Regions from separate parts of the Paenibacillus sp. Soil724D2 genome, predicted to be linked through region 2. Evidence: predicted binding sites of a transcription regulator. Region 2 holds the regulator's gene; each other region holds the start of a gene.
The links. The regulator LexA, encoded in region 2, represses DNA repair genes until DNA is damaged. The targets are predictions, from matches to a motif close to CGAACATATGTTCG.

Region 1 (5,509 bases), on a different contig from region 2:
CTTTGGCCTGCTGTTCGATTTCTTTAATAAGCTGTGCGGTTTCGTGACGAACTTCCTGTTCTACGTTTGTAAGAATGATACTCTTAGCTTCATCCATTGTAAGCCCAGAAATTCGCTCTAACTCCGAAACTTGGCTTTTATAAAGCTGATCAATTTGTGATTGCGTATCCTCGATCCGCTTCTCTTTGTTGGCAACTTGCTCTTCTTTACGCTCGAGAGATTCTAATTTTTTATCCAGCGATTCCTCTTTTTGCAACAATCGTCTTTCTTGTCGTTGAATTTCATTTCGACGTTCACGAATGTCTTTTTCAGCTTCGGACCTCAGTTTATGCACTTCGTCCTTTGCTTCCAGAACCGTTTCTTTTTTCAGTGCTTCTGCTTCCTTCTTTGCAGATTCTCTAATCTGTTCAGCGGCTGTTTCAGCACTGGAAATTTTCGCTTCTGCAAGAGATTTACGGATAAAATAACCAATCCCTAAGCATGCAGCTCCAACAATGAGAATGATCGCGATCCAGATGAATGGCATCATCTTGTTCACCTCCTCGTTGGTTTCTCCAAGGTGTTAGCCTGGGATTCCCTTCGGTTTTTTAATCCGATTTTTAATTGTTTGACTAGTCATACATACCCTACTTATTAAGAGCATGGCTTTTAAATGAATGCGCACCGTGCGTTAGAGGCACTATAGTGCTAATAATCCATAATCAACAGTGTAAAAATTGGCGGTTTCTACATCTGTCCCCTCAAAATCAATGAATTTAGTATGATTTTGAATACATTATGAAAATATACACTGTTATTTTATCTTTTGTCGAAGAAGCTTGTCAAGCGAATGTCCCTGAGATGACAGAATAAGTATTTCCAGCACCTGCACAACACTTAATGTCATTAACTAACTTGACATATAATTAATGTCATTAACAATCAAAGTGGTCATCTGAGATTTCAAACTCATCTTCATTCGATTCACTGCTTAATACCCCCAAAACCTTGTTAACAACAGAGCCCGTATAACCTCTCCGCATTAGAAAAGCTCCTGTCTTTCTTTTACGATCCATTGTCTTGCCTGAGGTTTGCTTCCATTTCGTTTGGCCCAACTTCATTGCCCCTGTATACTCATCTTCGGGATCGATAGTCTCCATAGCATTTTTGACTAATTCTTTATCAATGCCCCTTTGTTGTAACTCCTGTCGAATGAGATTACGACCTTTTCGTTGCGAAATAATGCGATTATCTGTCCACATTTTCGCAAATTCCTCATCATTGATATAATTTTGCTGAACTAGCTTCTCACATGCCCATGCAATAATAGGCACTTCGAATCCTTTTTCTTTCAGCTTACGTTTTACTTCACTTAATGAATGAGGTCGTCTGCCTATCATGCTTATTGCCTTTATATAAGCCATATTCTGTTCCTCATCAAGTGTTATACTTTCGATTTCTTGGAGATGTATGGATTCCCCTTTATTTAACCGATGCTTGATTAAAATATCTTCATGAACGGAGAATGCGTATTCTTCATTTAGAAATATATTGTATCGATGCTTACCACGCTTCTGTTTCTCAACCTTGGTGATGATTAACAATGGTTGTTGCTCTTCACTATTCAAAACTAACCAACTCCTTTAATGAAGAAAAGCACCTTAACACAAGGTTTAAGGTGCTTTCATCTATGATCATTAAAACTTATTCGAAATCTGGTTCCAACTCATCATCTTCCTCGTCAACATTAAGAGGGATTGCTTTGATTAAATTACTGTTCTCTCGAATCCGTAATTCAATCGTTTCCGAGATACTTTTGTTATCCTTCAAAAACTGCTTCGAATTCTCACGGCCTTGACCAAGACGTTCACCTTCATACGAATACCAAGCTCCGCTTTTATTAACGATATCCATCTCTGTTCCGATATCAATAATGCTGCCTTCGCGTGAAATTCCTTCACCGTACATAATATCCACTTCCGCTTGTTTGAACGGCGGAGCTACTTTATTCTTAACGACTTTAATTCTTGTGCGGTTACCAACCATATCATTACCTTGCTTGATCGTTTCCACACGACGGACATCTAGCCGTACGGATGAATAGAACTTAAGTGCACGGCCACCAGGTGTTGTCTCTGGGTTACCGAACATAACGCCAACTTTTTCACGTAATTGGTTAATGAAAATCGCGATAACTTTGGACTTGTTGATCGCACCAGACAGCTTACGAAGTGCTTGGGACATCAAACGAGCCTGCAGACCCACGTGAGAATCACCCATGTCGCCTTCAATCTCTGCTTTAGGCACTAATGCCGCTACAGAGTCAATAACAATAATATCTACAGCACCACTTCGCACTAGTGCTTCAGCGATCTCAAGTGCTTGTTCACCGGTATCCGGCTGAGAGAGTAGAAGCTCATCTATATTAATACCAAGCTTGCTTGCATAAGAAGGATCCAATGCGTGCTCCGCATCGATAAAAGCTGCTTGTCCACCATTCTTCTGTACTTCTGCGATAGCATGCAGAGCTACCGTAGTTTTACCAGAAGACTCAGGTCCATATACTTCAATAATTCTTCCGCGTGGAAATCCACCTATTCCAAGAGCGATATCAAGCGCAAGAGAGCCGGATGAAATCGTTTCAACTTGCATATGTGTAGATTCTCCAAGCTTCATAATGGAGCCTTTTCCGAACTGTTTCTCAATTTGACGTAAAGCATTATCAAGTGCTGCGCGACGATCTGACAAAACACTCACTTCCTTCTTCTATCATTATAGGTATATGATAACTTGTTTTCAGGTGTTTGCCAAGCATTTTTTCGAACATACATTCGACTTTTTAGCGAACAAACAAAAAACCGCAACAAAGTTATCGCTTTGTTACGGTTCTTCCGTTAACACTTAGTCTCATTATATGCGAACTCTAGCTATCTTTCAACTGTTTCCATAAATGATAGAGTGCGCTTTTGGCCGCTCTATGCTTGATGGACTCCCGATTACCAGATAGCTGCAGAGTAATAACCCTTGTTGCTACGTCTTTTTGAGCAAAACCTATATAAACAAGCCCTACTGGCTTGCCTTCAGACGGACTTGGACCCGCTACACCTGTGACTGATAGTCCTAAGTCACTTCCAGTCACAGTAATCAATTTCTCCGCTAAGAGGGTCGCTGTCTCGCTGCTAACAGCACCTGGGGAACCCTCCCCTTCCAGCACATCCATTGGAACACCGAGTAGCTTATGCTTCAAGGCATTAGAATAACAAATAATCCCTCCCAGAAAAGATTGGGAACTCCCAGGCACTGCAGTAATCAAATCACTTAGCATGCCGCCTGTGCAGCTTTCTGCCACAGCAAGTGTCAGTTTCTTCTCGCCAAGCAATTGCAGCACAATCGTTTCGATGGGAACATCTTGGTCGGCATAGAGATGTTCTCCTAATCGCTTTCTAATCTCTAGTTCAGTCGCTTGAAGATTCCGTTCGCCTTCCGAAGCTGTCTGTGCACGTGTTGTTAAGCGAATCGTCACTTCGCTTTCTTTGGCATATGGAGCGATCGTTGGGTCCGTTTGAGCTTGAATTAGATCAATTAATTGATGCTCCAAGTTAGATTCACCGATGCCAGCAAATTTTAGCATTTTGGAATATAGCGGAATCTCATTAGTCATCCGTGCACGCAACCAAGGAGCCGCATACTTGGTGAACATAGGCTTCATTTCTTTGGGCGGGCCAGGCAGCAGAATGAAATGTGTTCCTTCGTATGTAAATGCAACACCAACGGCAAGCCCTGTTTCGTTATGTAAAGGATCACTTCCAACTATCATCATCGCTTGTCGTCTGTTGCTTTCCACCATATGGATCCCGCGTGACTGGAACATATCCGTGATTATTTTCATAGAGGGCTCATGCAAAATCAATTCACGGCCTACAAACGCAGCAAGCACATCCTTCGTCAAATCATCCTGCGTAGGTCCAAGACCTCCTGTACAAATAACGACGTCAGCCCTTGAAGCGGCTAATTTGAAGCTATCTAGCAATCTCTGTTCATTATCACCAACGACTGTTTGGAAATACATATCTACGCCAAGCGCAGCACACTCTCTGGAAAGAAATTGAGCATTTGTATTTACAATTTGGCCTAGTAAAAGTTCCGTTCCAACTGCGATTATCTCTGCTTTCATTTCGAATTCCCTCCTTAAAATGAGAAAACCTCTACCTCGGCATTCAAAGTTGAGCGACCGCGTCTAACGAGGAGAGACTTTGGTCTACGACCAAAGATCCCTAATGCGGGGAGACTTTGGTCTACGACCAAAGATCCCCAATGCGGAGAGACTTTGGTCTACGACCAAAGATCCCTATATTAGGTTTTACCACCAATTCTTAAGTGGTAGAAAAAACACAATAGGTTGCCCTATTGCGCTTTTTCTGAAAAATCTATGACGTGCTTATTTTTTACAAAGTACTCTACACCTGAATACACGGTAATAATTGCTGCTACCCAACTAGCTATAACATCAAAAGGGAAGTGCAGGAACGTAAAAGGAAAATTATTAATAAGTAACGCAATGATGGCTGTTATCTGAGCTGCCGTCTTCGCTTTTCCCCATTTGCTAGCTGCCATCACGGTGCCTTCCAATAGAGCAATTTGGCGAAGTCCTGTGACAGCCCACTCTCTACTGATAATGACAATGACAATCCACGCATCTACTTTGCCCATTTCCACTAATGAGACGAGCACAGCTGTAACAAGCAGCTTATCCGCTAAAGGATCAAGCAGCTTGCCTAAGTTAGTTACAAGATTACGTTTTCTAGCAATGTAACCATCTAAACTATCTGTACTCGCTGCAATAATGAAAATTAAAGCAGCAATAATTTGATTATACGTTATGCTAAATTCCTCTATCCGTATATGAGGGAATTTCACCTTAATCAACAGAAAAAACATGATAATAGGTACTAATAAAATCCTCGCCACGGTGATGCGATTAGCTAGGTTCATGCAATTACCTCCCCGGATAAGTCAAACTCATAAGAGTGGGTAATACGAACTTTAGCTAGTTCACCTATGTTAAGCTTCGCATTCGACACGAATACTTCTCCATCAATCTCAGGAGCATCAAATTGGGAACGCCCAATATATACATCACTTCTGCCATCATATCTTTCGATCAGCACGTCAATTTCCTGCCCGATGCGGCGTCCGCCACGCAAATTCGAGATTTCACGCTGAATTTCCATAATGGCGTTCGCGCGGTACTCTTTTACATCATCAGGAACTTGGTCCGGCAAACGTGCTGCTGGCGTATCATCTTCCTTGGAATAGGCAAAAACACCGAGACGGTCAAACTGAACGTCGCGAACAAATTGTTTCAAGTTCTCAAAATCTTGTTCAGTTTCACCTGGGAAACCTACGATTAGTGATGTGCGTAGGGCTACATCAGGAATCGCTTCACGAATTTTACGAACCAGTTCACGCGTATCCTTCTGGCGGCCAGGTCTGCGCATCCGTTTGAGGATAGAATCTTCACTGTGTTGAA
Region 2 (5,509 bases):
GCGGTGATACGGAGAACGCAAGTGGAATACGATTCGTGGCGAATATGCCAACCGAGGAAGTTTTCACGATGCCTAAGCGAACGGGTGTTCATGGGACGGTGTCGAGCACCAAGCCATTAAATGTGAATGGGGCGCTTGTGGATCGGTTTTCGTTTAAATTCGAGGACGGGAAAGTTGTGGATTATCAGGCAGAAGTCGGCTATGAGCATCTAGCAAGGTTGCTGGATATGGATGAGGGCGCACGCTATTTGGGAGAAGTTGCGCTCGTACCTTTTGATTCGCCGATCTCTAATCTTGACCGCATTTTCTACAATACGGGCATCGATGAGAATGCATCCTGCCATCTGGCCTTAGGCAGCTGCTACCCGATCAATTTGCAGGATGGCGTATCTTTATCAAGTGAAGAGCTGAAAGCTCGCGGTGGGAACACCAGTTTGATTCATGTGGATTTCATGATCGGGACGGCTGATCTTGAGATCGATGGTGTTCTTGGTGATGGTACAGTTGAGCCTATTTTCCGTCGTGGAAATTGGGCGCTTGCATTTTAGTTGTATTTATCTGATTTGTTAGCTTAATTCCAAAGGTGTGAGTACTCCTGAGTTTATCAAGGGGTTAGATAGCAGATAGCAGATAGCAGATAGCAGATAGCTGATGAAGACCGCAGAAGGAAAAAGGAAGCTAGAAGCTAGAAAATAGAAAATAGAAGTCTCTAGAGACCGCTAATTTGTCCAAAAGTGTGGAAATATTAAGAATAGAAGTCTTTAAAGATTCCTATTCCTTAAAGTTGAATCAAATAGGGCCAAATATTACCGAATAGAAGTCTCTAGAAGCTTCTATTTACGCAAAATTTGATCTTAATGACGTAATAGCAGTCTCTAGAGGCTCTTATCTGAATCCACAGTTCAGCCTTTTTGGCTATGACGGGATTAAAGCCCATTTCATTAACTTTGAAATATCTATATTTGGATCGATTGCCTCACTATCTTTTAAGTTCCTCAATTTGCCCCATTGCTCCATGTAATTTAAGGCTGTTTACATCCAAAAGAACCGAGGGACTATTGTCCTCTCGGTTCTTTATCATTGGCATTGTATGTAGAATAAGGGCTGTAGTGCTATTACATATCCCGGAACAAACCAATGACACGGCCAAGAATCGTAACATGTTTCAAAAGGATTGGCTGCAAAGCCGAGTTCTCCGGTTGAAGACGAATATGATCCTTCTCCTTGTAAAAGCGTTTCACCGTTGCTTCATCATCTTCCGTCATTGCTACAACAATATCCCCGTTATTAGCGGTTTGCTGTTGCTTTACGATGACATAATCGCCATTATGAATACCGGCTTCGATCATACTGTCACCCATGACGCTAAGCATGAACACATTATTATCTCCTACCATGCTGACAGGAAGAGGGAAGTAGTCTTCGATGTTCTCTGTTGCTGTAATAGGCACACCGGCTGTAACTTTACCAACGAGAGGTACACGAGCTACAGAAACTGCAAAATGCGTTTCCGCACCGTCAAGTCCTAGAATTTCAATAGCACGTGGCTTTGTAGGATCTCGACGAATCATACCTTTCTTCTCAAGACGCTCCAAATGTCCATGAACTGTAGAACTAGAAGCTAGTCCAACTGCCTCGCCGATTTCTCTAACGGAAGGTGGGTACCCCTTATCTTTCACTTCATTCTTAATGAATTCCAATATAGCTTGTTGACGCTGCGAAATCTTACTCAATAGTTATCACTCCAATACTGGGAATCATTACCCAAAGTATAACATAGAACCCGAGTTCGTACAAACATAAGTTCGAGAAAAGGGTTGACTCAAACATGTGTTCGTGTTATTCTAATACCAGAACAAATGTTTGGGAGATGATTATTCATGTATATGGCTTATTCAAACACTAACACAACAAACGCACCTCATAGATCTGCTAGCACATCCAAAGGGATGACATTTCATTCTAGTTATACAAAAGCTATTGTTCGCTTCATTTTATTAGCAGTTATTCTTGGTACTTTGTTTTCATTTGGTGCTATGGTTCAAGCCTATGCAGGGGATGGGGCTGCAACTGCGAAGACCGCAGTTTCCAAGACACCTATTAACATCACTCCGAAAGCTGTCGTACAAGATCAAGTCGTTATTCAACGTGGAGACACACTCTGGGATATTGCTTCCACACATAAAAAAAACGATGAGAACGTTCGTTCCTACATACATAAATTAAAGACAATCAATCATTTATCCACCAGCTCCTTGAAAGAAGGACAGGTTTTATTGCTTCCTTAAATTCACTCTGCTATTTTTAATAGACTCTAAATATGATGAGGCTTGGACACATGTTCCTATGCCTCTTTTTGTTGTCTCTTGACATTCCTTAGTAGGGATGGCAAAGTAGTACTCATATTGAATTTTTGACTGGGAGGATCATTATGAGTGACAACATGGAACAGAATATCGAACGTATTAATGAGCTTGCTCGTAAAGCGAAAACAGTTGGCTTAACAGATGCGGAAATCGATGAACGCAACGAACTCAGAAAGAAATATATTGAAGCATTCCGCGGCAATCTTAAAGTTCAACTTGATTCCATCAAGTTTACGGACGAAGAGTAATCGCTGCTCATATAGATACAACATTCAAAAGGGGAAATGAATGATGACGTTGAAAGCTGTGCTTTTTGATTTAGATGATACGCTTCTGTGGGATGATCGCAGTGTGCAGGAAGCATTCGAAGCGACAAGTGCTGAAGCTGCAAAGCACGTTGCGGTGAATCCCGCGGAATTGGAAGCCTCTGTTCGCAAGGAAGCGCGTTCTTTATATGAATCTTTTGAAACCTTTGCGTTTACGAAGATGATTGGGATTAATCCCTTTGAAGGCTTATGGGCTAATTTCACACAAGGTGAGAATGAGAACTTTCGTAAGCTTGAGAAACTAGCGCCAGGATATCGTACGGAGTCTTGGACAAGAGGGCTTGCGGCGTTGGGGATAGAGGATCGTGAGCTCGGGTATAAGCTTGGAGAACTATTTCCAGCAGAACGCCGACGCCGTCCTTACGTATATGAGGAAACGTTTCGAGTATTGGACGCTTTGAAAGGCAGCTATCAATTACTGTTATTAACGAATGGCTCGCCAGATCTGCAAAAGGAAAAATTAGCAGGTGTCCCCAATATCGCACCATACTTTGATCATATTGTGATCTCGGGTGAATTTGGCGTAGGTAAGCCAGCGACATCGATTTTTAACCATGCTCTGGGACTTCTTGGGATAGAAGCTGAGGAAGGAATCATGATCGGAGATAAATTGACAACCGATATCCTTGGTTCTAGCAGCGTAGGTATGCGCAATATTTGGATTAATCACCATGGGCTTCAAAGTGGAGATGAGATCGTTCCTGTATATGAGGTTTCCCGTCTTCAAGATATTTTACCGATTATTGCTAACGGATAACACAGAATAAATAAAAACCCAACGGCTGCATAGGACGTTAAGTCCAGCGCTGTTGGGTTTTTGCATCATATAATAGAATTAGGCTTTGCTAAATTCTGGATCATCAATGTTATAAGCAACCCAGCCATCTTTTTCGATGAAGAGACGAACGGCAACGATTTCACGATTATCCATAAGTGTGAAGAAATGGTTCGTGTTCTCAGGAACTGAGATCACATCGCCTGGTTCAAGTTCAACATCAAAATAGCCAACTTCGCTTTCGGATTTGATAATGAAAATTCCTCGTCCAGAAACGATTGCACGAATTTCATCTTCCGTATGTGTGTGTACTTGTTCGAATTTCTTCAGAAGCTCTTCGATGTTAGGCGTTGAATCGGAAAGCGCGATTACATCCCAAATTTCATAACCGCGTCTAGCAGCCAAATCACGAATTTCTTCTTCATAAGTACTAATAATTTCAGCTTTCTCTTCATCACTTAGAATGAATTTCTCACGTAGTGCTACCGGAAGCTTGTTAGCATCCCAGTGTTCATATACAACATTTTGACTATCCAAGAAGGCTTTGACCTGCTCTTCGCCTTCAATACGTTCATTCGTATTGCGAATTCTAATTTGTGCCAAGCTGCATCCCTCTTTCTGAGTAAATATAATATAGGGATCTTTGATTGGAGATCAAAGTCTCTCCTTATGTATTATAGTGGAAATATAGCTAGCTGTCGATGGTCGAACATAAGAATTTCCGATAAAACCTATAGGTAATTGTGATAATTCAAATTCTTTTCATAGAAGCCGGATTCTGTTACACTAAAGCATAACATAATTTGTCGTTTTTTTTATTCTCTATTGCTTTAGGATAAGTTGAAAGGGAGTCATGCAATGACCAAAACACCAATACAAGAGCAGCTTAAAAAGAAAATCATGATCCTAGATGGTGCCATGGGTACAATGATTCAGCAAGAGAACTTAACAGCTGAAGATTTCGGGAGCGATGATCTGGACGGTTGTAATGAAATTCTTTGCGTTACTCGGCCAGATGTTATTCGCAAAATTCATGAAGCTTACTTCGCCGCTGGCGCTGATATGATAGAAACAAATACATTCGGGACCACGAGCGTGGTACTAGCGGAGTATGATTTGCAAGATCGTCATCGTGAATTAAATCTTGCGGCAGCCAAACTGGCTATCGAAGCAGCGAATAAATATTCGACACCGGAGTGGCCTCGTTATGTTATCGGAGCCATGGGTCCAACAACCAAAACGTTGTCGGTAACCGGTGGAGTCACATTCGCTCAGCTAGAGGAGAGTTATTATGAGCAAGCATTAGCTCTGGTTGAAGCGGGCGTGGATGCACTACTATTGGAAACTTCTCAAGATACTCTGAATGTAAAAGCAGGCAGTATTGGAATTCGCAGAGCTTATGAAACATTGGGTGTTGAACTTCCAATAATGATCTCGGGTACGATTGAGCCGATGGGCACAACATTAGCCGGTCAAAATATTGAATCCTTCTATATTTCTTTAGAACATTTGAAGCCTATTTCAATGGGGTTGAACTGTGCTACAGGACCTGAATTTATGAGGGATCATATCCGAACATTGTCTGATATTGCTGAAACAGCAATTAGTTGTTATCCGAATGCCGGTTTGCCGGATGAGAACGGACATTACCACGAGTCTCCTGAATCTTTGGCTAAAAAGATGGCCGGATTTGCAGAGCAAGGCTGGCTCAATATTGCCGGTGGGTGCTGTGGGACAACGCCGGATCACATTCGTGCAATGGCGGAGACGCTTTCTCAGTATAAGCCAAGAACGCAATATGGTTCGCATTTACCTGCTGTCTCCGGGATTGAAACGTTATTTATCGAGCCAGAAAATCGTCCGATCATGGTTGGCGAACGGACCAATATTTCAGGTTCCCGAAAATTCAAACGCCTGATTAAAGAAGGGAAGTTTGAAGAGGGCTCTGAGATTGCGCGTAATCAAGTTAAGAACGGCGCTCACGTTATTGATATTAATCTGCAGGATACAGACATTGACGAAGCTTATGCCGTTGAAGAGTT
Region 3 (5,509 bases), on a different contig from region 2:
TCCTTAATAATCATTGCGCACGCACGAAGTCGTATTTTTTCCATCCATTTCACTTCCGTTCTCATATTGTACCGGCGTGGAATATTATACCATCTTTGTTTTCCGTTTAGGAGATTCATTGCATCAAAGTGTCCTTTAGTTGAATAGCAAAAAAAGGACCCACAGCAACGGGCTGAGGGTCTAAGTTTTATATTTTAAAGGGGGGTCGACTTTTATTATAGGCTTGATTAATTAATGCCACATGAAAATAAGATTTCAATTATGTTACATTTACTTAACTCTTGTATCCGTTAGTGTAGAGACTGCTGATTAATCAAATCAACGAACTTCGCGGTGGTTTCTTTTAGACGTCCCTTTGCATTTGTGGAGTCTAATGGTTCTACCCAAGCAAAACCATCGGAATCATAGCGCGGAAAGATATGCATATGATAGTGCGTTAAATCATTAAATTTCGCATTGTTTTGAAGAATGGTTACCCCATCGGGTTGGAAATGGGATTTTAGTAACCTTGCGAGCAATCTGGATGTCTTCATAATTTCATTTGCAGTAATTCATCTAAGTCATCGACATCATGGTAATGTAGTTTAGGTAGTATTAGTATGTGTCCTTCATTCAGTGGTGCTATATCTAGAATACAAGTCATTAAATCATTCTCATAAATTGTATTTGTTTCAATTTCTTTATTTGCTAATTGACACCCCAAACAAGAACTCTCAGGCAACCTTTTCTCCCCCTTTAATGTCCATATTTATATCTTTATTCGGTATTATTTCCCAACTATCCTGCCAGATAGCTTAAAGAAGCTGCCGTTTGGTTTGCGGCAGCTTCATGCGGTTTAGTATATTAAAGGCAGTGTTACTTTCGGGCAAGTTCAAGTATTGGCAATGTAATATGATCAAACTTTTCGAGGTCATGTAATGAAATCCATGCTATATCAATGATGTCGTCATTATCCTTATTATTGACATCAAGGAACAATTCTCCTCCATTAATTTCAGCCGTAAAACTGAATTTCTGGTTTTTCTCATGTAACAAAGCATTGATACAAATGTCATAACCTGTTTGTTCTTTTACTTCTCTAATGCAGGCTTGTTCTGGACTTTCATATTGTTCAATGCTGCCCCCAGGGAAATTCCAAACAATATCTCCCCGCTCAACATATTGCTTAACCATAAGCACATATTGATTTTTTATAATTATAGCCTGAGCAATCACCTTTTGTATCCACCTTTAAAACCCGATATTCAAACGATAATTTAACTTAATTATTCTACATATTATTCCAGTATCCTGCCAGATAGTTGAGCGAAGGGCCACCACGCCGGCAGCCATTTCATCACTTAACAAGCGTATCCATTTAGTGCAACGACTTGCTCAGTTGAATTTCATTTTCCTCAGTATAATTGCGGTACCATTTGACACCAATCTGGTGAGGGTCTGGATTTGGTTAGCGAACAAATTGGATATCTTCAAATGGTTCGTACTTGTTTTGCTCAATTTCTTTATATATCCGTACGTAATTGACCTGAAAGGTCGGAAAAGGAGCTAGGTCGTGAATTGCTGCTAACTTCATTTCTGCAATCTCATTTTCGTTCATACCCCAATAGGTTTGCCCTAAGGTTAAATGAGGATGAAAGCGACCCAATTCAAAATAACGATCGATCAGCTCTGGTGAAGGGGATACTTTATCCACCAGTAGCTTGTGTAATACATATATTTCCTCAGATTCAACACCAAGGAATATTACTGCACTCCCAAATGTTGCTGGCCCTGACATTGATAAGCGAAAGCTTTTAATTGATGTGCAAATTTCCCTAACATTATCTAGCCAACGCGTATCTTCCGTAAGTCCACCCTGTGCTTTTACTGTAATGTGGGGCTCCACAACATCTTTTAAACGATTACTAACCCAGCGATTACGAAATGCTGCAATTTGCTCTTTATATTCGTCGGGAGGGACAATACCTATGAAATATTGCATATCATACCTCACAATAAACGATGTAATTTACTACTTAATCCTCTTAGTTCTTCAAACAATTTCCATTATCCTGCTTGTTAAACATAATGAAACTGCCGACCGTGCCGGCAGCTTCATCATTCAACTATAGTTCACCTTCCCTCGGTTTAGCTTAACTCCATTTTTGATTTAATGAATAATATCGTGATATTCCCCTTCTTTAGGGTCATTGATTACCAGCCACTGTGCCTGTATAACATTAAATTCTTGAATGCAATGATCGACAGCTTCATCGAGCGTTTCAAACCATAAGTCAGCAACACAACTCTTATCTTCTTGTGTATCATACAAAAAGACATACACTCCACTCTCAGATTCGTAAACCATAATTTTTTTAACGTTCTCCACACGCTCTTCAAGTAGGGCATACATTCGCACTTCAATACCCCCTTATTAGTTCTATACAATATTCTATCATTAAATTAAACGATTCTGCCCGTCCCTCGGTTTAGTTTAACGCCACCCCCAGTCTACAACTTTTTATGTCTAACACATTAACTACTTAATGATGCGAATCGAATGTTTTCCAGCGCAAATGCGAAATTAAAACAAAAACAAGCCCAAGGGATGCTTTCCCTCGGGCTTGTTCACCAGCGTTTCTGGATTTAAGGATAAATTAACACAATTATCCATTAGTTGTAGATAATTAGTTTCTCTAATTCCTATGGATGTGGTTGCATATTCCCAAGCGCTTTGCAATTTGGTTGAAGTGAGAATTATTTAATGAATATTCTACAGATCAATCATCTCATCTTCTGTCCATTCTTTACTTAGCTCCGCCTTCAGTACATCTTGAAATCTGATCCAATCCCAATCCTCTACCCCGGTGAACGGATCAACGGTGTCCAAACGAAATTCTCCATGCTTGCTGCGCGTTACTACACCCGAAACAGTTCTTGACTGGTATTTGTCATATATCGTGAGTTGTACAATTCTTTTGTAAATTTGTGATTTGCTAAGTGTAGCAGAAATGAAATGAATTTCTTGTTCATCGAGTCCTTGCCGCTGCTTGCATTGTTTTTCTTTCTGACCTCTGATTGCGGACTCTTTATGTTGAGGCAGCATGAACCATGAGATGCGTACAAATATCCGTCCGGGATCCCCTCCTGTTCCTCGTCTTCCTCATCTTGAGGAGTTGCAGTACCTGGATGCACAATCTCAGTTTCAGCAATGCCAATTAAAACGGCACGATCAATACTCATTTGTACTGCTCTTCCAAACTGAAAATCGTATTTGTAACCGACATACTCCCCCTGAACACCGACAAAGTCTAAAAAGGCATCGGTTAGCTCTGCAGTGCCGTGCATAAGTACTTTTAGAAATGCTTCGGTAAGCTGGTTTTCGAATTGGCTGTAATATGAAGTAAAGAGGTTTCCTTTGATGACCATCACTCCTTTGAATGAATTCTTTATTATACCAGATATCTATGACACATTTAGCCTATCACGACTAGATTTTTGTCGGATGACAAGAACTTTATCCCATAAATGACAAGAACTTTATCTCATTCCCGAGGCGCAGCATCAAAAAAACACACCGCCTTTTATTAGAAACTAGAATTTATATAGTCAACCTGCTTACATATTGATCAACGTATTTACTAAGTGCTTTATTGTCATCTGTTGGATTATCAAAAATTCTCATAATCATACCGAAAAAAAGGTACAGCATCCTCAATTTTTTTGAGTGGCTGTACCCTTTGATGTAGTTAAGGAACTTTTCTGTGGCCTCCCTTAAAAGCGGGGTTAAATGAAGCAATTTATTTACAAAACGATAGGCACAAATCCATCCTTCATAAATTGAGCAAACGCTAAATGGCCGCTGCTGGAGTCGTTTCCGACCAGTTTAACTCCTGCTTGTTGCACTTCTTCAGCGACTTCAAAGAATCCGGCGCACGCTCCACAGCCGCCTTTAATAATACCAGTCTTCATCACTTGCTTGTATAATGGATTAAGCATGTGATCTGGTTTGCTGAATTCATTTGGCCACTGCGTTCCCGCACCGTCAAAATAGAGTTCAACCTCCATCCCAGCCTCGTGCAGTTCTTATCCATAGAGCAGTCCGTGCATCGCTCTCCCCATATCTTGCTGATTGGCTTGAACAATGATCAAATATTTATTAGTACTCATGTTTAATTCCTCCTAAATATAATAGTAATACAATCAGCCTTTCGGATTAAATGGCGACATCTCTGTATCTTCCCACCATAGTTCAGTGGCATTATTCAATTGAACGACGTCCCTAATTTCAAATCTCACTACTCGTCCCGCACCAGGAAAGGACGCAATCGCCGCCTCATCCCAAATGATTTCAGCCAAACCAGTCAGCTGTAGCGAATGACCATGATCATAGTCGATAAATAACAGACCCGATGAGGGATTCGATTGGATGTTTCCCAATGTGTTAAACATGGAGTTGCCGAAATAGTCGGGAAACATTAACGTTTCTGCATTGACTACGTGAACAAAACCCGGATTCCCTCCTCGATGTGAGGCATCCATTTCTCCCCGATCATTAGTACTGCCGATATAGAACGTGTCTGCTTGCGTAATCCACTCCACATGCTGCTGACTCAGTTCCTTACTTCGCTGTTCCGACTTTAACATTCTATAGGCGTCTTTCTCTGAACAAAGCGATCTTTTCTGAATATACTTCGGACAATTCCCGTAAATCTGATGCGCGGTCACAATGAATTGTCCCATTTCCATAATAGCTGTTCCGTTAACACGCAGTCTGATTCGGCGTTTCGTATCGATAACAAGCAGCCCAATTTGTTTCTGTTCTTTAGACTCCGAAGCAAGAGGGTCACCTGTAATCAATCCAGCCCGTATCACCATTCTCTGTTCATCAAGCTCCTCGACAAAACCTGGTTCTCCAGTCAAAAATGTTACCCATACGTTTCCTTTACCATCCGTGGATGATAAAACCGCAAACTGTTGAGTTATGAGGAAATTAATGATCCCATTCGAAAACCGGTTACCGACCATCTTTGCATTCTGAGCAGCAATCGAACTTTCTCCCGTACGATTTTGAACTATCAGTTCGCCCTCATGATATACCTCTTGCATGTTGCTTCCCTCCAAATTAGATCTGGAATCTCGGATACTTGCGCAGATGGTTGGTTTTACACCAAGTTGCGCTGGTTGGAAGTACTCCTTTGGAAAGCGTGCTACGCATCGACGAGATTAATGTCTCCAGATCGGATTGCAGCGTAACGCAACTTCGCTTAAGATTGGCAAAATGAAGTCCATACAACTTCTCGATGCCTCGATACCCGTCTTCCCGATCGGAAAACTCCAGCGTCAAGCCGGCGAGGATTTCCGGAGAAATCGTCATTTATTTAGCGAGGCACATTCGTTAGTTGGCTTCCCCATTCTCCGATTGGTTCAAGCCAGCTTACAATTCTGTCATCAATTAAACTTGTAAGAGTCTCCTCGTAGTCTTTGCGATATGGCTTTGGAAATTCTTCCTGTACCCAACTATCTCTAG
Region 4 (5,509 bases), on a different contig from region 2:
TGAATCCATTTCTTCTTACCCATAAGATCCTCCCAATGTTTACTAGCTTCATTGTAAGATGGCACGTAGAAAATGGCAATAAATAGTTACACGTAAATACAATTTATATCAAAAAAAGAGCTCAATCCCTTTACAGGAACTGAGCTCTTTCGACATTCTGCGAATCACTTCACAAAATTATGTTTTATACTGATTAGCTAAAAGGTGTATCCGCTACTTTAATGGAATCCGTCGGGCAGCCATCTTGTGCATCCTGTAGATCATCAAACAGATCTTCTGGGATTTCAGTTACCCCTTTGTTGCCGTCTCCATCAAAAATCACTTCAGCCAAACCTTCATCATCGTAATCATAGATGTCTGGAGCTGTAGCTCCGCAAGCGCCACAAGCGATGCAAGTATCTTTATCAACAAATGTATACTTTGCCATGATTTCTAACTCCTCCTCAAATTATCCTCAATGTAAAATATAATATAAATACGGACAAAGTTCAAACCTTAAAATTAATTACTCTCAAAATATTGTTCAATAAAGTCAGCTATACCAGGGATATTGTTCAAATCGAAGGAAGGAAAACCTCCAAAATGAAAGGTGAAATCGTTCATATCTGTTGCAATAGCAATGGGCTCAGGCTCAAGAACTTGAATAATTTCACTTTGCTCTAGTGTACGGAAGACAGCAATCTTTGGATGCTTTTCCTTCTTGAAGCCTTCGATAAAAACATAGTCTAGATGTGCATACGCACTTAACTGTTCTTCTAGACTTGGCTTTAGCTTCTTCACGAACACATGAATCCCATCTGGTGATAGGGTTACAACTGCTTCTGCACCCGACTCTACAAAAGTTGTGGAGTCCGTCCCTGCTGCTTCTTTATAATGTCCATGCGCATCATGTTTCATTACGGCTATCCGATAGCCGCGCTGCTTCATTTCTACGATTAACTTAGCCACTAACGTTGTTTTTCCGCTGTTCGAATAACCTGCAAAGCCAATACAATGCGCCATCCTTTGTCACTTCTCCTCTTCTTTGTGAAGGGGATTGTTCCTCAAATGATCCATTTGCAGGGAAGTCCCTCTCGCTTTATGATTTCTAATTAACGTAGCAGGATTGTCGCCCATCATCCCTGCGGTTAGAATCGCATTTTCCCCGAATTTATCACGAAGTCCATCCATAATACGGTTCAAATTTTCTCGTTTAGGCTGCTTTTCATAATCAAATAGATCCAACTGAACGAACGTTTCTTCCTTCATCGTTAGATTCTGCAGCGTAATCCCAAGCAGCCGAACAGGGTTGCCTTCCTCCCATTGATGATCATATAACTGACACGAGGTTCGATAAATATCATCCATATGCTCAGTTGGCGTAGGCAAGGTTACGGATCGTGTAATCGTCCTCATCTCCGGATCACGAATCGTGATCTGGATCGTGGATGCCATTAGCTCCTGCTTGCGAAGTCTTCTTGCTACTTGATCCGCCAGATTTAAGAATACTCGGTGAATTTCTTTGGTATCGGTAAAATCCTGCGGCAGCGTTGTCGTATGCCCAATGGACTTGCTCTGTTCTTGTTCTGGGTTTACTAGTGAATGATCAATCCCATTAGCTGAACGCTTCAGATGCGCACCTAAGATGCCAAAGTGTTTACTTAGCAGCAACTCGTCCCCAGCTGCCAGCTGACCTAACGTATGGATGCCAAGTCTAGTCAGCTTATCCGCCGTCTTTTTGCCAATGCCATATAAATAGTTGCACGGTTTGTCCCACAATACAGTGGGTACATCCCTTAATCGAAGCACAGAAATCCCATTTGGCTTCTTCATATCAGAACCCATCTTGGCAAGCAGCTTATTGGGGGCAACGCCAATCGAACAGGGCAGCTTCAGTTCCTTCATGATCTGTTGCTGAATGTTATTCGCGATCTCAAGTGGCGTTCCAAATTGCTTGGACCCTGTTATATCGACGAAACACTCATCGATTGACATGGATTCCACCATAGGTGAATAACTATAAGCAATCTGCATAAACCTCCTTGAGAAGCTTCGATATAGCTCGAAATCAGGTCTTATCAGTATCAAATCCGGACATAACTTCATCGCTTGCCTAACTTGCATACCTGTCTTGATCCCCACAGCGCGCGCCGCATAAGATGAAGTAACAATTATCCCTTTACGAAGCTCAACGCTGCCAGCAACAGCCAGAGGCTTTCCTTTATATAAATCAGGCTCAACGGCCTCATGAACAGAGCAATAGAATGCATTCATATCTATATGCAATATGACTCTACCTTGCTTGGGATAATGATGCTGAGTTGTCACCATTTATATTCCCTCCCATTGATAAACGACCAACTATTAGAGCCATTTTCAGCATACAAAAAATTATACTTTCAAGCAAACGTATTTTTGCGTTATGATGTCTTTACCCATACTATTATGGTATAATCGTAAATTATACATTAGCGCTTTAAAGCAAGCACAAGCACCTGCACATCAAGCACCGAAGTCACTTTGCTAGCTTTTGAAGGAGGAACCTATGCCAACATCAGTCAAAATCTTCGACACCACACTACGAGACGGTACGCAAGGAGAAGGCATCAGCTTATCCGTCGAGGATAAAATTAAAATTGCCCGCAAGCTCGATGAGCTTGGGGTTCATTATATTGAAGGCGGATGGCCGGGCAGCAACAGCAAAGATATTGAATTTTTTGAACGTGCTCGCGACATGAAGTTCACAAATGCGAAGATTACTGCATTCGGCAGCACACGGCGTAAAGATTCCATTGCTGCGGATGATATTAATCTGAACAGACTCGTGGAGTCAGGCGCTCAGGTAGCAACCATCTTCGGTAAGTCCTGGGACTTCCATGTCACAACAGCTATTCAAACTACACTTGAAGAAAATCTTGCCATGATCTACGACTCCGTTCTTTATTTAAAAAGCAGTGGTCTTGAAGTCATCTACGATGCCGAGCATTTCTTCGACGGTTACAAGAATAATCCCGAGTACGCCCTGCAAACAATCAAAAAAGCACAGGATGCCGGAGCTGATTGGATAGTCCTATGTGACACTAACGGCGGCTCATTACCTGGAGAAATTACTGCCATTGTCACTACTGTTAAACAAAATGTCACCACCCCCATCGGAATTCACGCTCATAATGATTGTGAATTAGGTGTAGCAAACAGCCTTGCCGCTGTACAAGCAGGAGCAGGACAGGTCCAAGGAACTATTAATGGCTATGGAGAACGCTGCGGTAATGCTAACCTTAGCTCCATTATCCCTAACCTTCAGTTAAAGCTTGGCTATTCGGTTATTTCCGATGAGCAACTCAAATCATTAACGCCAGTTTCGAGATACATTAGCGAAATCGCCAACATGCATATGCCTGTTAATCAGCCATATGTCGGGAATGCGGCATTTGCGCATAAAGGCGGTATTCACGTTTCAGCCATTCTCAAGGATGCTAGCACGTATGAGCATACGAAGCCTGAACTCGTTGGCAATAAACAACGTGTACTTGTTTCAGAGCTTGCGGGGCAAAGCAATGTATTAGTGAAAGCCCAAGAATTGAATCTTGACTTTAATAAAGAGCATCAGAAAACCAAAGAAGTCATTGAGAAAATTAAAGATCTCGAGCATCAAGGCTACCAATTCGAAGGAGCCGATGCCACACTAGAGCTTTTGCTGCGCGAAGCATTCGAAGGTCTAGAAGAGATTTTCACATTAGAATCATTTAAAATGCTTGTTGAGAAGTCCGCTAATCAATCGGTTGTCTCCGAAGCCATTGTTAAAGTGAAGGTTCATGGCGAAACGATCTATACCGCGGCAGAAGGCAACGGTCCAGTAAACGCTCTTGACAATGCCTTACGTAAAGCTTTGATCCAATATTACCCTGATATTAAGAACGTCCATCTCTCCGACTATAAGGTGCGTGTCCTTGATGTGAAAGGCGCTACTGCCGGTAAGGTTCGCGTTCTGATGGAATCGACTGACTTCAATACCACATGGAACACGCTTGGAGTGTCCAGTAACATTATTGAAGCAAGCTGGTATGCTCTCGTAGATAGCTTGCGATATGCATTAATCGGAAGAAAACGTGTCGAGCCTGCGAACAAAGATCAACAAGAGCGCCTAGGTTTAGTGAACCATTAATGAGTAAACTTCACTCAAGGTTGAATGACCGAGTTTAAAGACAAGAAAAGCTGCAAAGAGCACGCCAACCATCGGCGCTTTCTTGCAGCTTTTTTACTCTTTAATGAGACTTGCAATTTTCTTATCCAAATCTCTAGGAGAGAGTACATGAACGACCTCGCGAATGACCCCATTTTTATCGATTAAGAAACTGGTTGGAATAGCGACCACTCGATAAGTATCCGCATTCGTTCCTTGCTTATCTAATAACACCGGGAATGGGTATTTGTAGGTTTCCACAAACTTCGTAATGTTCTCCATTTTATCACCAGGTGTCACATTGACCGCGTAGAGATCAAACTGCCCTTGATATTTGTTGTACACATTAACCAAATCCGGTGCCTCTTCCTCGCATGGACCACACCATGAAGCCCAGAAATTAACGAACAAAGGCTTATCACGCGGCCCACCAATCGTGTAGTCTTTCCCATCAAGCCCTTTTAACGTAAACGAAGGGGCCAAGAAATTCACTTTTGGCGCTTGCTCAGTAGGCATAAGTGTCGCTTTATTCTCGCGTTGGGCGTTTTGATAAATAGCAAAACTGGCTAATATAACCACCAGGGCTATCACAAACACATTCCTCTTCAAAGCACTTCCACCTCCACTCTGTCTATATTATCTCCAAATTCGCCAAAATTCCAACATCAACGAATAAAATCCAAAGTATGCTTTCAACTTATTTGGGAAAAGTAAACATACATCATGTTCTGAAAGGACTCTCATCATAATGACTACAAAAGCAGCCAAGGGCAAAAAAATTTCCGAAAACATATTTGAAGACAAAACTGAAAGCAAACCTAAAAACAAATCTAAAAACAAAAAAGGCCACATCTGGGAATACATCGCAATAGCAACGATTCCCTTAGTTCTTGTGTTAGGTAATTCGATGCTAGTTCCTATTCTACCTGATATGCAGGAAAGGATGGGCATATCGCGCTTTCAGAGCTCACTCGTCATCACCTTGTTCTCCATTACAGCCGGTATCATCATTCCTGTATCGGGTTATTTATCAGACCGTTTTACACGTAAAGCTGTCATCATCCCTTCGCTTATAGTTTACGGCTCTGCAGGCGTTCTAGCAGGCCTTGGAGCTGTTTGGAACTCCTATCCTATCCTAATAACAGCACGAGCTATACAAGGCTTAGGAGCAGCAGGGACAGCCCCTATCGCGATGGCTCTTGTAGGAGATTTATATAAGGGAGGAACCGCGAGTAAAGCGCTCGGGCTCATAGAGGCTTCTAATGGGGCCGGTAAAGTCGTAAGCCCGATATTAGGTTCTTTATTAGCTTTAATCGTTTGGTTTGCGCCATTTTTTGCATTCCCTAT

Region 1: recA (recombinase RecA) is a predicted target of LexA. The motif match lies at 2,800-2,813, and genes of this name have one in related genera.
Region 3: ASG85_RS37140 (YolD-like family protein) is a predicted target of LexA. The motif match lies at 3,103-3,116, and genes of this name have one in related genera.
Region 4: ASG85_RS13620 (DNA polymerase IV) is a predicted target of LexA. The motif match lies at 2,384-2,397, and genes of this name have one in related genera.

Annotation. Positions count from the first base shown of each region.
Region 1 covers NZ_LMRY01000001.1:117,077-122,585, forward strand. The annotation lists gene rny (ribonuclease Y) at 1-529, opposite strand, end outside; gene ASG85_RS00560 (regulatory protein RecX) at 915-1,607, opposite strand; gene recA (recombinase RecA) at 1,684-2,727, opposite strand; gene ASG85_RS00570 (competence/damage-inducible protein A) at 2,903-4,153, opposite strand; gene pgsA (CDP-diacylglycerol--glycerol-3-phosphate 3-phosphatidyltransferase) at 4,384-4,971, opposite strand; gene rimO (30S ribosomal protein S12 methylthiotransferase RimO) at 4,968-5,509, opposite strand, start outside.
Region 2 covers NZ_LMRY01000008.1:39,503-45,011, forward strand. The annotation lists gene ASG85_RS10430 (aminopeptidase) at 1-548, shown strand, start outside; gene lexA (transcriptional repressor LexA) at 1,116-1,733, opposite strand; gene ASG85_RS10440 (LysM peptidoglycan-binding domain-containing protein) at 1,881-2,288, shown strand; gene ASG85_RS10445 (DUF896 domain-containing protein) at 2,432-2,614, shown strand; gene ASG85_RS10450 (HAD family hydrolase) at 2,658-3,449, shown strand; gene ASG85_RS10455 (1,2-dihydroxy-3-keto-5-methylthiopentene dioxygenase) at 3,528-4,070, opposite strand; gene metH (methionine synthase) at 4,326-5,509, shown strand, end outside.
Region 3 covers NZ_LMRY01000029.1:37,608-43,116, reverse strand. The annotation lists gene ASG85_RS22845 (NUDIX domain-containing protein) at 1-44, opposite strand, end outside; partial or broken gene ASG85_RS22840 (HIT family protein) at 291-703, opposite strand; gene ASG85_RS22835 (NUDIX hydrolase) at 856-1,215, opposite strand; gene ASG85_RS22830 (2'-5' RNA ligase family protein) at 1,448-1,981, opposite strand; gene ASG85_RS22825 (hypothetical protein) at 2,150-2,392, opposite strand; gene ASG85_RS37140 (YolD-like family protein) at 2,753-3,085, opposite strand; gene ASG85_RS22815 (hypothetical protein) at 3,784-4,047, opposite strand; gene ASG85_RS22810 (pyridoxamine 5'-phosphate oxidase family protein) at 4,183-5,088, opposite strand; partial or broken gene ASG85_RS39335 (hypothetical protein) at 5,193-5,332, opposite strand; gene ASG85_RS22800 (putative quinol monooxygenase) at 5,361-5,509, opposite strand, start outside.
Region 4 covers NZ_LMRY01000012.1:102,452-107,960, reverse strand. The annotation lists gene ASG85_RS13635 (adenylate/guanylate cyclase domain-containing protein) at 1-23, opposite strand, end outside; gene ASG85_RS13630 (ferredoxin) at 194-427, opposite strand; gene mobB (molybdopterin-guanine dinucleotide biosynthesis protein B) at 502-1,002, opposite strand; gene ASG85_RS13620 (DNA polymerase IV) at 1,009-2,310, opposite strand; gene cimA (citramalate synthase) at 2,525-4,144, shown strand; gene ASG85_RS13610 (TlpA family protein disulfide reductase) at 4,238-4,771, opposite strand; gene ASG85_RS13605 (MFS transporter) at 4,911-5,509, shown strand, end outside.